Regions from separate parts of the Vallitalea longa genome, predicted to be linked through region 2. Evidence: a T-box and tRNA genes for the amino acid it is inferred to sense, from the RefSeq annotation. Region 2 holds a T-box; the other holds one or more tRNA genes.
What was found. The T-box of region 2 lies ahead of QMG30_RS17780 (glycine--tRNA ligase). A T-box ahead of a tRNA ligase gene usually reads a tRNA of that ligase, here a tRNA-Gly.
Positions count from the first base shown of each region.

Region 1: it encodes a tRNA-Gly, which carries the amino acid that the T-box ahead of QMG30_RS17780 (glycine--tRNA ligase) is inferred to sense. The anticodon was not compared.

Region 1 is NZ_BRLB01000012.1:96,307-102,340, reverse strand. It holds gene QMG30_RS16995 (ribose-phosphate diphosphokinase) at 1-874, opposite strand, end outside; gene QMG30_RS16990 (threonine aldolase family protein) at 918-2,003, opposite strand; gene QMG30_RS16985 (MBL fold metallo-hydrolase) at 2,029-2,880, opposite strand; gene QMG30_RS16980 (class I SAM-dependent methyltransferase) at 2,903-3,553, opposite strand; tRNA gene QMG30_RS16975 (tRNA-Gly) at 3,713-3,784, shown strand; gene QMG30_RS16970 (hypothetical protein) at 4,004-4,687, opposite strand; gene QMG30_RS16965 (M15 family metallopeptidase) at 5,269-6,034, opposite strand, start outside.
Region 2 is NZ_BRLB01000013.1:99,158-105,191, reverse strand. It holds gene ppdK (pyruvate, phosphate dikinase) at 1-813, opposite strand, end outside; gene QMG30_RS17780 (glycine--tRNA ligase) at 1,166-2,554, opposite strand; T-box leader at 2,623-2,798, opposite strand; gene QMG30_RS17775 (hypothetical protein) at 2,904-3,707, opposite strand; gene recO (DNA repair protein RecO) at 3,736-4,476, opposite strand; gene QMG30_RS17765 (DUF6271 family protein) at 4,674-5,987, opposite strand.

The DNA.
Region 1 (6,034 bases), on a different contig from region 2:
ATACGATCTTGATTTTTTTACAATCCATAATATATGGGTTATATACAGAATCGGTAGAAATAAGTTTTTCTATTGGGCTATCCTTAAGCTTTGCTACTCCTTTTTCATTTAATAATATATGAGATAAACTTGCATATATTTTCTTTACACCACGTTTTCTAAGCTCATTAGCCAAATCAATCAATGTTCCTCCAGAAATACTAAAATCATCAACAATTAATGCATTTTTACCTTCAACATTACCTACAATTTCAATTATCTTGGCATTCTCATCATGTCCTTCTCTTTCCTTATCTCCAATTGCTACTGGAACACCTAAATACCTTGCTATTTTTCTCGCTTCTTTAGCAAAACCTGAATCTGGTGATACTACAACTAAATCCTCAATATTCAAAGATTTTATATACTCACATAGTATTGGAAGAGCGAATAAATGATCAACAGGTTTCTTAAAAAATCCTTGAATCTGAGGACTATGAAGGTCCATAGTGACTACTCTATCCGCTCCAGCTAATTCAATACATTCTGTACATACCCTTGCACGTATTGATACTCTAGGTTCATCTTTTTTATCACCTTTTGCATAAGAAAAATATGGCATTATAACTGTAACAGAACTTGCACTTGCTCTTTTGAATGCATCAATCCAAAACAGGATTTCTGTAAATTCATCATTAGGATGTAATCCCATAGACTGAACAAGATATACATCTTTATCTCTAACAGTCTCTTCTACTTTTACATACGTATTACCTTCACTGAAAGTAATGACTTTTGATTTTCCCAACTGTGAATCTAGATAATTACATATTTTTATCGCAAAATCTTTACCAGTACTACCTGCAAATACTTTTATTTCACTTTCAGTACCCAACACTATCACTCCTTGATTAATTTATTTTTCTATACCCCTACCTTTACATTATCTTATTGATTTGTGTATTCAACTCATCAAAACATCTATCTAATTTTCCCTTAGGTATTTTTCCATAAGCATCTCCTATACTTATATCAAATACATACCCATCTTCAAGTTCATTAAAATAAGGTGTTATTCCTACATCAACCCTTTTCATAACAGCTATTAACATACTCTCTAAATTTTGAATATTCTTGCTGAAATGAACATTAAACATGTTTGATACAGGTATCTTTGGTATAGTGTATATCTTATTAACACTATTAAAATGTTTAGCTAATTCCATAGACTGCTCATAATATATTTTCATTTTCTCTATTCTTCTTGTCATATAATAATCTGCACTTAAAATATATGGATATAGACTAATTAAATCTCCACCATATCTCCTTTTCCATACCTTTGATTGATTCATAAATTCCTCAGGACCTGCTAATATTGCTCCTGCTACACCACCGATACTTTTATAAAATGAAACATAAACACTATCAAATTCTCTACAGATTTCATTTAATTCTTTCTTATAGTAAGGAGCTGCCTCCCATAATCTTGCACCATCAAGATGTGTTTTTATATTATTTTCCTTACAATAAACAAGTATCTCGCTTAATTCATCCCATGTAGGAAGCTGTCCACCTATACAATTTTGCGGTAATTCTATTAATAATGTAGAAATATCCGTTCCTATTTTCTTCAGGTCATCAATAGTGAATAAACGGTCTTTCTCACCTAAAAGTACTGTTTCTATATTATGGAGTTTCTTTAAACCATCTTGTTCATATATTTCTAAATGACATAATGGATGATAAGCTACTCTATATATTTTCCTTTCATCACACCACATACGTAGAGCGATTTGCTGTGCCATAGTTCCACTGGGGAAAAATACTGCCTTTTCTTTACCAAGAATACGTGCTACTTTATCTTCGAAATCATTAATTATAAATCCTTGTCCATAAAAATCTATCATCCTATCTGGCTCTACCTTATCTATTACAACTTTTAAATCGTTAACAGAACGTGAACCATGGTCACGTAATTTATATTTGGTTTTCTTGTAAGTTTCACTCAATAATTTTGTCATTAGATTCCTCCTAGTTTATAACTAACTATATTTCTAGTTTCATACCATCATAAGCAAATTTGAAATCTATGCCTTTCTTTCTGTAAATCTCTTCGACTTTAATCAAATCATCGTATGACAATTTGTCTAACTCTTCTATATGACTTAGAACTATTTTATCAGCATTTAGATTGTCTACTATGTGTAATGTTTCTAAAAAAGTACATTCCAACTTTAAAGTTGGGGTATCTACAGGTAAGTTTCTTACATTAGTTATAGGATTAAATTCAAATACGCCTGCAGGTAGTACAGCCAAATCAACCTTTCCTAAATCTTTTGGAACTTCCCATCCGATAAGTTCATCCATAATTATTAGCACTCTTTTAGATAGACTTTCAATTAGAAATCCATATACATATTCCTCTTTAAGACGTATTGGCTTAATCACCGCATTATCTATTTTATATTCACTGTTATCCGATAAAATAATAGTTTCAATTATACCTATTTGTTTGAAATACTCAAAATGGTTCCATATACCTAATCGTTCCCTAAATCCTGGCATAACACCTTCAGGTATTAATATTTTAGTACTATTATCTTTAGGAAGATAACTTCTAAAATTATGATTCATCTCAAAAACTCTCCTACCCATAGTATGATCAGGATGCCAATGAGAATATATACAATATTTTATATCTTCAATATTGCTCCTATTTATCTGGTGAACAATATCTTCTGGAGTATCAATCAACAGATTAATGTCATGAATGAAAACACTTGGTCCCATTCTAGAATATGGTACACCTTTAATTCTTGCTTCCTTACAAATATTACAGTTACATAAAGGTCTTGGAATAGGTATTGCACCACCAGAACCTAATAATTCAATAATCATATCTTCACCTCTTTGATTAAAACTAAATACTAAAACTAAAACATTTATTATTCTTATAAATAATGTTTCTATCATCATTTGAATCTTTGTTAAAAAATAGAATTTCATATTTACTTAGCAATCTTTTTATTTCCTCATCAGTATACTGTCTGAATATCATTCCTTTTCTTTTCCCTTCTGTATAAATCATACTACCATCATCTAATGTATCATGCGCAATTGCTTTATCTTCAGCTTCTACCGAATCAAAGCTTATGTAAATAATACCATTTGGCTTAGTAATTCTAGAAAATTCTTTAATAGCAGTTTTTGTGTCCTCATATGTAATATGGTCAAGTACAGAATGTGCAATAATTGCATCAAACATATTATCATTGAATAATATATTTGTTACATTACAATTTTTATAGTTTTTGTAGTCTAAATTGATATTTTCCATAATATCTTTGGTAATTTTAATTGCTCTTTTGGAAATGTCTGACCCATAAACTTCATAATTATTAGCACTTAATATAGCGCTATAAGTACCAAATCCACAGGCAATATCACATACTCTTTTCACATTATATTTTGAAAAATACTTAAGCCACTCATGCTCTTCGTTCAAATCTATATAATTAATGAAATCCTTATAACTTTTAGCTTCCCATATCTTATCCCAAAAATCATCCATATAATAGCATCTCCTAAAATAATCTATCACGATTCTTGAAATATCTCATATAATAATTTTATCATATAATATAAATAAATCTACTAAAAACTATTGACATTTTGGTGATTTCTGATAAAATATATCTTGCGTTAAATTATTACCAAACATAAATTATAAGCGTGAGTGGCTCAGTGGTAGAGCATCGCCTTGCCAAGGCGAGGGTCGCGGGTCCGAATCCCGTCTCGCGCTTTATTCATTTAAAAGAAAACGTCTCATCAATATATCCTTTTGGTGGGATGTTTTTTTATATAGAAAAACATAATCTCTAAATTAGCAATGTCATTAAGTTAAGAAATGTTAAGAAAGAATCCAAGAAAGAAAACAACTTAATTTCTATCTTGGATTCTTTTTTTAAACTAAATGACAATCCCCCAAATATAAAGTATATTTAAGGATATTTATATTTTTTTAGTTTTCGGTTATTAGATATAATGGTTGATATTTTTTGTAATATTTTATGATGTCTCTAGTTCCATCTCCCTCAGCTACGACACTATTTGTGTTAATAACTCTTATCTTTTTTCCATCCTCAAACTCTATAACTGTTACTTCTATGAAAGCGTAAGGTTGTGTAGGTATATAACTATTGCTACCAGCACAAACAGTTCCTGTAATCCTATAATCTTTTTCTTCTAGATTATAAATGGCATTTATTAAATTTCTACCACTAGTATCACTTGGTATAATCTCTTTATTATGTGCATTCTTATAATCAAAAATGGAAGAATTAAATTTTGTTCCAAATAACCCACAGAATAAACGAGATCCAAATCCTTCATAATTAAATGAAATATCTTTTTTAAGAATTGACAATTCTTCTTGAGAAAAGTTAGATATATTTTCTTTTATTAATTCTACAATTTCTTTTTGAGTAACACATTTTACTGGTGTATCTATCTTAAATTCACAAGTAGCACCTCTAGTTATTCTCATACTTGATCTTCCTGCCAATCCATAACCGTTAGAAATCTTAAGAGATTTATATTCTCTAGTTCTATCATCATAATTAGTTTCCTTAGCAAAGATTAATGAAGAGCTTGTAAGTACCATAGAAATTACTAATATTATACTAAAAATTTTTTTTGTTTTCAAATTCAATTCCTCCTATTAGCTATATTTTTTTGTTTATTTTTGTATTTTTTATAATAATTTACTATATACACCTTAATTTGTTTTAAAATTCAATCCTCCCTCATCATTCTTACAGTAAATTATGTTTAATAGTTCGACAAATTATCTAACTTTCTTTACCATTGTCTAACTTTTTAGTAATATAATCCTATTTATAAAACTATATTCAACTACTCGAATAGGCAAAATTCAGTTAATGATTATGGTAAAAATTTCACGTTTATGGACATTGACTTTGCGAAGCAAAATCTCTCCCTGGGCACCTAACAAAAAGTGAATTTTATCCAGAGTACTGATAATATCGAACAATGAATCTCTTGTAGCAAACTATAAAAGATTTTTTCATACCGTAACTTCCTTAAAACACTATATCCAAAGGGCTTGGCCACATCTTTTTACAAATTTGTCAAGTATTTTCTTAAAATATTACATAAAAAAAAAGCTCTGTGTGTTAACACACACAAGAACTCTTTGCTTTTATTAACTTAATAACATTGCCTAAATGAGCTTATTTTAATATAATTTAGTTTTTGGAATATTTATTACATATATTGTTCAAAATACTCTTCATAAGTAATTCCTTTTTCATATATATCTTCAGCAATGTCTTTACCTAAATAACGAATGTGCCATGGTTCGTATTGATATCCTGTTATATCTTCTTTTCCTTTTTCATAACGAATGATAAAACCAAATTTATGAGCATTCTCAGCTAACCATTTTCCTTCTTCCAATTTACCAAATCTTTCTTGTAGTGCATATCCTACACCCGCACATGAAACATCTATCGCTAATCCTGTTTGGTGTTCACTTTGACCTGGCTTAGCACTAATCTTATTGGCTGCTTCATAACCTCTTTTGTTAACATTATAATTGAAGATTGAATTTTGCTTGCTATATGAACGGAATCCAGAAACCCCTACAATCTCTATTCCTTCTTGATTAGCTTCTGCAACAAGTTCTTCTAAAGCATGTGCAGCTGCTTCTCTTAGATATCTTTTTTCATTTTCACCTTCAAATGAAAACTTGATGTCTGGTTTAATTAAATCATCAGGCTTGTAATCACTAGGTAGATTCCTTTCCTTATTGACTAACACATGTATATCTGAAGGGTTTGTTACAATATGCTTTCCTTCATCATCTATCATTATAGTATTATCTTTATTGTTAGCATTATTATTGGTTACAATGTCTTTATTATTATTACTTGTATCTTTAACTGTATTTGTTTCAGCTTTTTGATCTCCTGTTTCACTAACTTCTAAGTTTACAGTTACAGCATCAAACTCATATACAAATTTTATTTTA
Region 2 (6,034 bases):
TTCTCCATAAATTCCTGCTTCACCAGTTGCAGGATTTCTTGTGAAAGCAACTCCTGTTCCTGAACTTTCACCCATGTTACCAAATACCATTGTTTGAACATTAACAGCTGTTCCCCAGTTACCTGGAATATCATTCATTCTTCTATAAATGATAGCACGTTCATTATTCCATGAACCAAATACTGCCTCTACAGCTGCCATTAATTGTTCTTCTGGGTTTTGTGGGAATGCTTCACCTAATTGTTCTTTATATAAATCTTTGAATGCAGCGATAACGTCTTTTAGATCATCAGCTGTTAAATCAAGGTCACTTGCATATCCTTTTTCTTTTTTGATATCATCTAGAACTCTTTCGAATTTTGATTTTGGTAGACCTTTAACAACGTCTGAGAACATTTGAATAAATCTTCTATAAGAATCGTATGCAAATCTTGCATTGTCTGTAGCTTTTGCGAATCCTTCTACAGATACATCATTTAGACCTAAGTTAAGTACTGTGTCCATCATACCAGGCATAGAAACTCTAGCTCCTGAACGAACAGATACTAATAATGGTTGGCTATTGTCACCAAATTTTTTATTATTAATCTCTTCAACTTTTACTAAAGCATCTTCAATTTGTTTTTTTATCTCATCTGATATTTTTTCACCATTGTCATAATAATTAATACAAGCTTCAGTTGAAACAGTAAATCCTTGAGGAATTGGTAAACCAAGCTTAGTCATTTCTGCTAAGTTAGCGCCTTTTCCACCAAGAAGGTTTTTCATTGATGCATCAGCTTCACTAAACATATAAACATATTTCTTGCTCATTAAATATACCTCCTGATAATCTTTTCTTAAAATTATTTATATTAAAAACCAGAGGTCAAACCTCATAGTTTTTATGTCATTAATATATAATGTTAATAAGTTTAATAATTATAAGTCATACTAAAATTATCACCAAATTGTACAATTTTAACAATTATTTTATTAACATTACCATAAAATTGTTATCAGTCTTTATTTGCTAATTTTTTACTTATGTGTAAGTCCGACATATATTATAACACAAAAACTTAAAATAAGTAGATTTTTTTTTGTTTTTTTCTTCTAATAAATAGATTTTATCCAATTTACTAATAAAGTGTCTATTTAATATTTTTTTTTGTGTAATTTTATGTTAAAATATTATTTTTTGTCCTAAATATGAAATAAGGTCATCTATTTTAACTCTTTCTTGCTCCATAGAATCTCTGTCTCTTATTGTTACTGCATTATCTTCTAATGAATCGAAATCGAATGTCAAGCAGTAAGGAGTTCCTATTTCGTCTTGTCTTCTATATCTTTTTCCAATACTTCCTCTATCATCATATTCAACATTATAATGCTTACCTAACATCGTATATACTTTATTAGCTTCTTCTGATAATTTCTTTGATAGTGGTAAAACCGCTATCTGTACTGGTGCTATAGCAGGATGAAAATGTAGAACTTTTCTAACATCACCATTTTCTAATTCTTCCTCATCATAAGCTTCACATAAAAATGCTAATGTTACTCTATCAGCTCCTAATGATGGCTCTATGCAATATGGAACATATTTCTCTTTTTTAATATCATCAAAATATGTTAAATCAGCACCAGAAGTTTCTTGATGCCTTTTTAGATCAAAATCTGTTCTATCAGCAATACCCCATAATTCACCCCATCCAAATGGGAATAAATATTCTATGTCGGAAGTAGCATTACTATAATGAGATAGTTCTTCCTGACTATGGTCTCTTAATCTTATATTTTCTTTATTTAACCCTAAAGACAGTATCCAATTCATACAGAACTCTTTCCAGTAATTGAACCATTCAAGATCTTTGCCTGGTTCACAGAAAAATTCTAATTCCATTTGTTCGAATTCTCTTGTCCTGAAAGTAAAATTACCTGGTGTAATTTCATTTCTGAATGATTTCCCTATTTGTCCTATTCCAAAAGGTATTTTTTTTCTAGAAGTACGTTGTACATTCTTGAAGTTAACAAAAATACCTTGTGCTGTTTCTGGACGTAGGTAAACAGTGTTTTTAGCCTCTTCTGTAACACCTTGGAAAGTCTTGAACATCAAATTGAATTGTCTTATGTCCGTAAAGTTTTTCTCTCCACAAGATGGACATACGATACCATTCTCTTCGATGTAATCTTTCATTTTTTCATTAGACCAAGAATCAACAGCATCTTCTACTTCAAGATCATTTTCTTTCATATAATTTTCAATCAATTGATCTGCTCTGAATCTTTCTTTACAGCTTTTACAATCCATTAGAGGATCATTAAAACCGCCAACATGACCAGAAGCAACCCAAACTTGTGGATTCATCAATATTGCACAATCAATTCCTACATTATATGGACTTTCCTTGATGAATTTCTGCCACCAAGCTTTTTTTACATTATTTTTTAATTCAACCCCAAGAGGACCATAATCCCATGTATTAGCTAATCCTCCATAAATCTCAGATCCTGGATATACAAATCCTCTAGCCTTTGCAAGGGCAACGACTTTTTCCATAGTCTTTTCCATGTTTTACATCCTTTCAATATTATAAATTTTATTTATTTTGACACTAAAAAAGACATTCTTATATCCCTAGAAGGGACGAAAGAATATCTTCCGCGGTTCCACCCTATTTGATGTGATAGACACATCCACTTAATAATCTGTTCAAAAGCGCCATTCATTAATTACATTCTGTTCAGCTTCCACCTGCCTGAACTCGCTATAAGAATTTATTTAATTAATTACTTCTCTTCATCATTACAGAATCGGTATTTTTTTATTTAAATAATTTTCTAAAACTGTCATTATATGAGAAAAAGTATAACAAAACAGTGTTTCTCTGTCAAGCACATTTTTTAGATTTTACATAATTCTATTTAGGATTTCGCTTTATATCATGTATTATCTTATTTCCACATATTTTACAATATATAGCATCATAATCGTTTTTCTGCCCACAATAATAACAATTGATTGCTGTTTTCTTATTAGATTGCCATTTCATGCTAAGGAAAACAGCATAAGCGACTATTAGAACAAGTAGAGTCCATAAAACCCAATTCTTTATTCCTGTAGAAGGTTTATATAACAAGTAATAGGTATCATAATCTTTAAAATAAATTGTATCTTTTCTTATTATTTCACCTTGTTTGCTTGCAAATTTTATATCCCCATTAACTTTGACTTTAGAATTATTACAATTCAATCTAATCAATCTATATTTTTTATATTCATCTAACTCATCTTCTGTTATTTTTTCTCCAGTAAGTACGTTATATAATATGTCCTTATCTTCAAATTCGTCATAACCACTATCATCATTATCTAAATACTCTTTTAATGTATCATTGAAAATATCTGCTTTTAACACAGCATCCAAATCATCTGCTTTTTTGAAGCTCAAAGTTATCCTAATATTATCTCCATATAATTTTATGTTTTTTATTTTAGCATCTACGTTCTTATGCTCACTCAATTTATTATTTATATATTGTTTGTATTTTTGCTTATCATATTTATTGCTATTTTTTTTGATGAAAGTTACTTCTATATCCTTATCTCCAATTTCATACAGAGATTCTCCTGCAATAAAATCTATTTTCTTAGTAGCACAACCAACTAAAAATAAACATATAAAAATACTTGATACAAATATTAGATATCTTGTTATTTTCATTTGAATTCTCCTTAAAATATTTGTTATTCTATAATTCTAATAAAAAATCTAAAGATTTGAATTTATGGTTAAGATGATATTCAATAAATTTTTTCATTATCATAGTTAGTTCATATTTAATACCTTCATTTACATTAAAGCTATATAGTTTATCAATAGATATAGAAAGAATATATCTCATAGTATAAATGGTATTATTGCTTATTTTCATAACCGATTTCTGCTGATTAGAGCATATTTTACATATAATACCTCCTTGAGTGATACTGAACCAATATTCATCATATTGATTACCACAAATCACACAATTCACTACATTAGGAGTATAACCAATATAGCTCATGGCTTTTAGTTCAAAGATTCTCATTACTAAATCATAATTGATAATATTACTTATCAATACTTGTAAAGTTTTCAACATAAGTCTCATGATATGTATATTGGGTACATTTTCTTCAGTAATATAACTAACAAATTCTAATACATATAAACCATAAGCTAGTGACTCTATATCTGTTCGTATTGCATGAAACGATTCAATTAGTTGTATTTGTTTAATATTATAGGATGAAGATTTCCCTTTTACCAATATGTATTCCCCATAAGAAAATAATTGAGAACCTGCAAGAAATCTACTATTTGTTTTTCTAGCTCCTCTGGCAAAAGCTGTTATTTTACCTTTTTCTTTGGTAATGATAACTAACCTTTTGTCATTTTCACCTATTGCCATTTCATTGACAACAATGCCTTTTGTTTTTATTTCAACCATAGCTAACTCCTAATATTTATCTCTATCTTGTCTTAGATTATAACAAATCATCGTTATTAAGTAAATTACTTTGAGATAAAAAATAGGGCTATCTTTTTGATAGTCCTATAAACTCATTAGATTTTGGTTTAGTTTATTATTAAGTTCTCTAGACAATAACCATATTATTTCCCATCCATAAATCTTAATCATAATATTTATAGATTTAATAAATATCTGCTATTTTCTTCAGCAAACTTAGTTATATTACTCCATTGTAATGTTAATATACCGTGATTATACACATCCATAGAACTTTTATTTATAATATAATCTTTATTTTTTATTATATTATTTGCCAAAATAGTGTACTTGTTATCGTTAACTCCTTTGTAAATATCAATCATAGCATCTAAAATCTCTTTCTGTTCTCTCTTCAGATCTTTTTTAGAAATATCAATAAGAAATTTACCAATAACAGTATGATTAAACAATTCATTCTTCATAAATATATTTTTATCTCTCAATATTTCTTTGTAAAGCAACATATAGTATCTTGATAAGCATCTATACATAGCTAAGCGTAAGTGATACATACAAGTCTGTTCAGCTCCTTTTCTATCTGGAGTATATCCATGTATTACCCTTCTGTTATGATATAGCATAGGCTTCCGTAAATTTCCCAGTAAAGCATGATATAGATAATCTGTACCAGATGTCTCTATAGCCGGCGAGAAAGGAATATATTTAAATATTTTATATAATGAAAAATTTCCAGCCTCAATATAATTATCCGTCGTAAACAATACATTATCTTTTTTATACATTTCCTTGCTACCTAGGATAAAACGTTTTTTAACTATTTCTTTTACATCATCATACGATAATAAAGGCTTAACCAAATGTAAAAGTTTTACCAATGCTTCCATTTTAGTTCTAGCTAAATCTTCAAAATCTACTGCCCAATTACCTTTATAGCCTCCCCCAACCATATAAATAGTTTCATCTTCGGGGTAATTTTCTTTTCCATATATACCTTCATCAATCTCTGAAATCTTTTTCCCTAAATATTTCATTTCAATTTCTATTGGTTTTACTAGTTGTCTATTATCTAATTTTTGAAGATAAACATCTGAATCTCTGCGGTGTAAATAATCAGCATGAAATAATGAAGCAATAAGAGAGAGTCTATTTGCTGCAAGACCATATGAGAGTTCGTTATTTATTAGTAATTGTAGTATTTCTTCTTTATTTTCAATATTTAATGCCCGAACAATTTCTTTATAAATGGTATTTATTTTATCCGTATCAAAATAGTAGATATTATTATTCTTAAGATTTTCTCTCATCTTGTTCATTAATTTTCTATTATTTTTACTTACATCTCTTGGAGAACTATCAATCACTATATATTTCATAGCAACATCAAGATAATTTTCTTCAACAAATAATTGTTCATTAACTATACTCTCCATTGCTTTCAAACATAATCTATTTGTTGGAATTACTAAGACTCTATTCTGTTTCTGCATTATGATATACCTCCCTATCTAATATAGAACTTATATTATATATAATT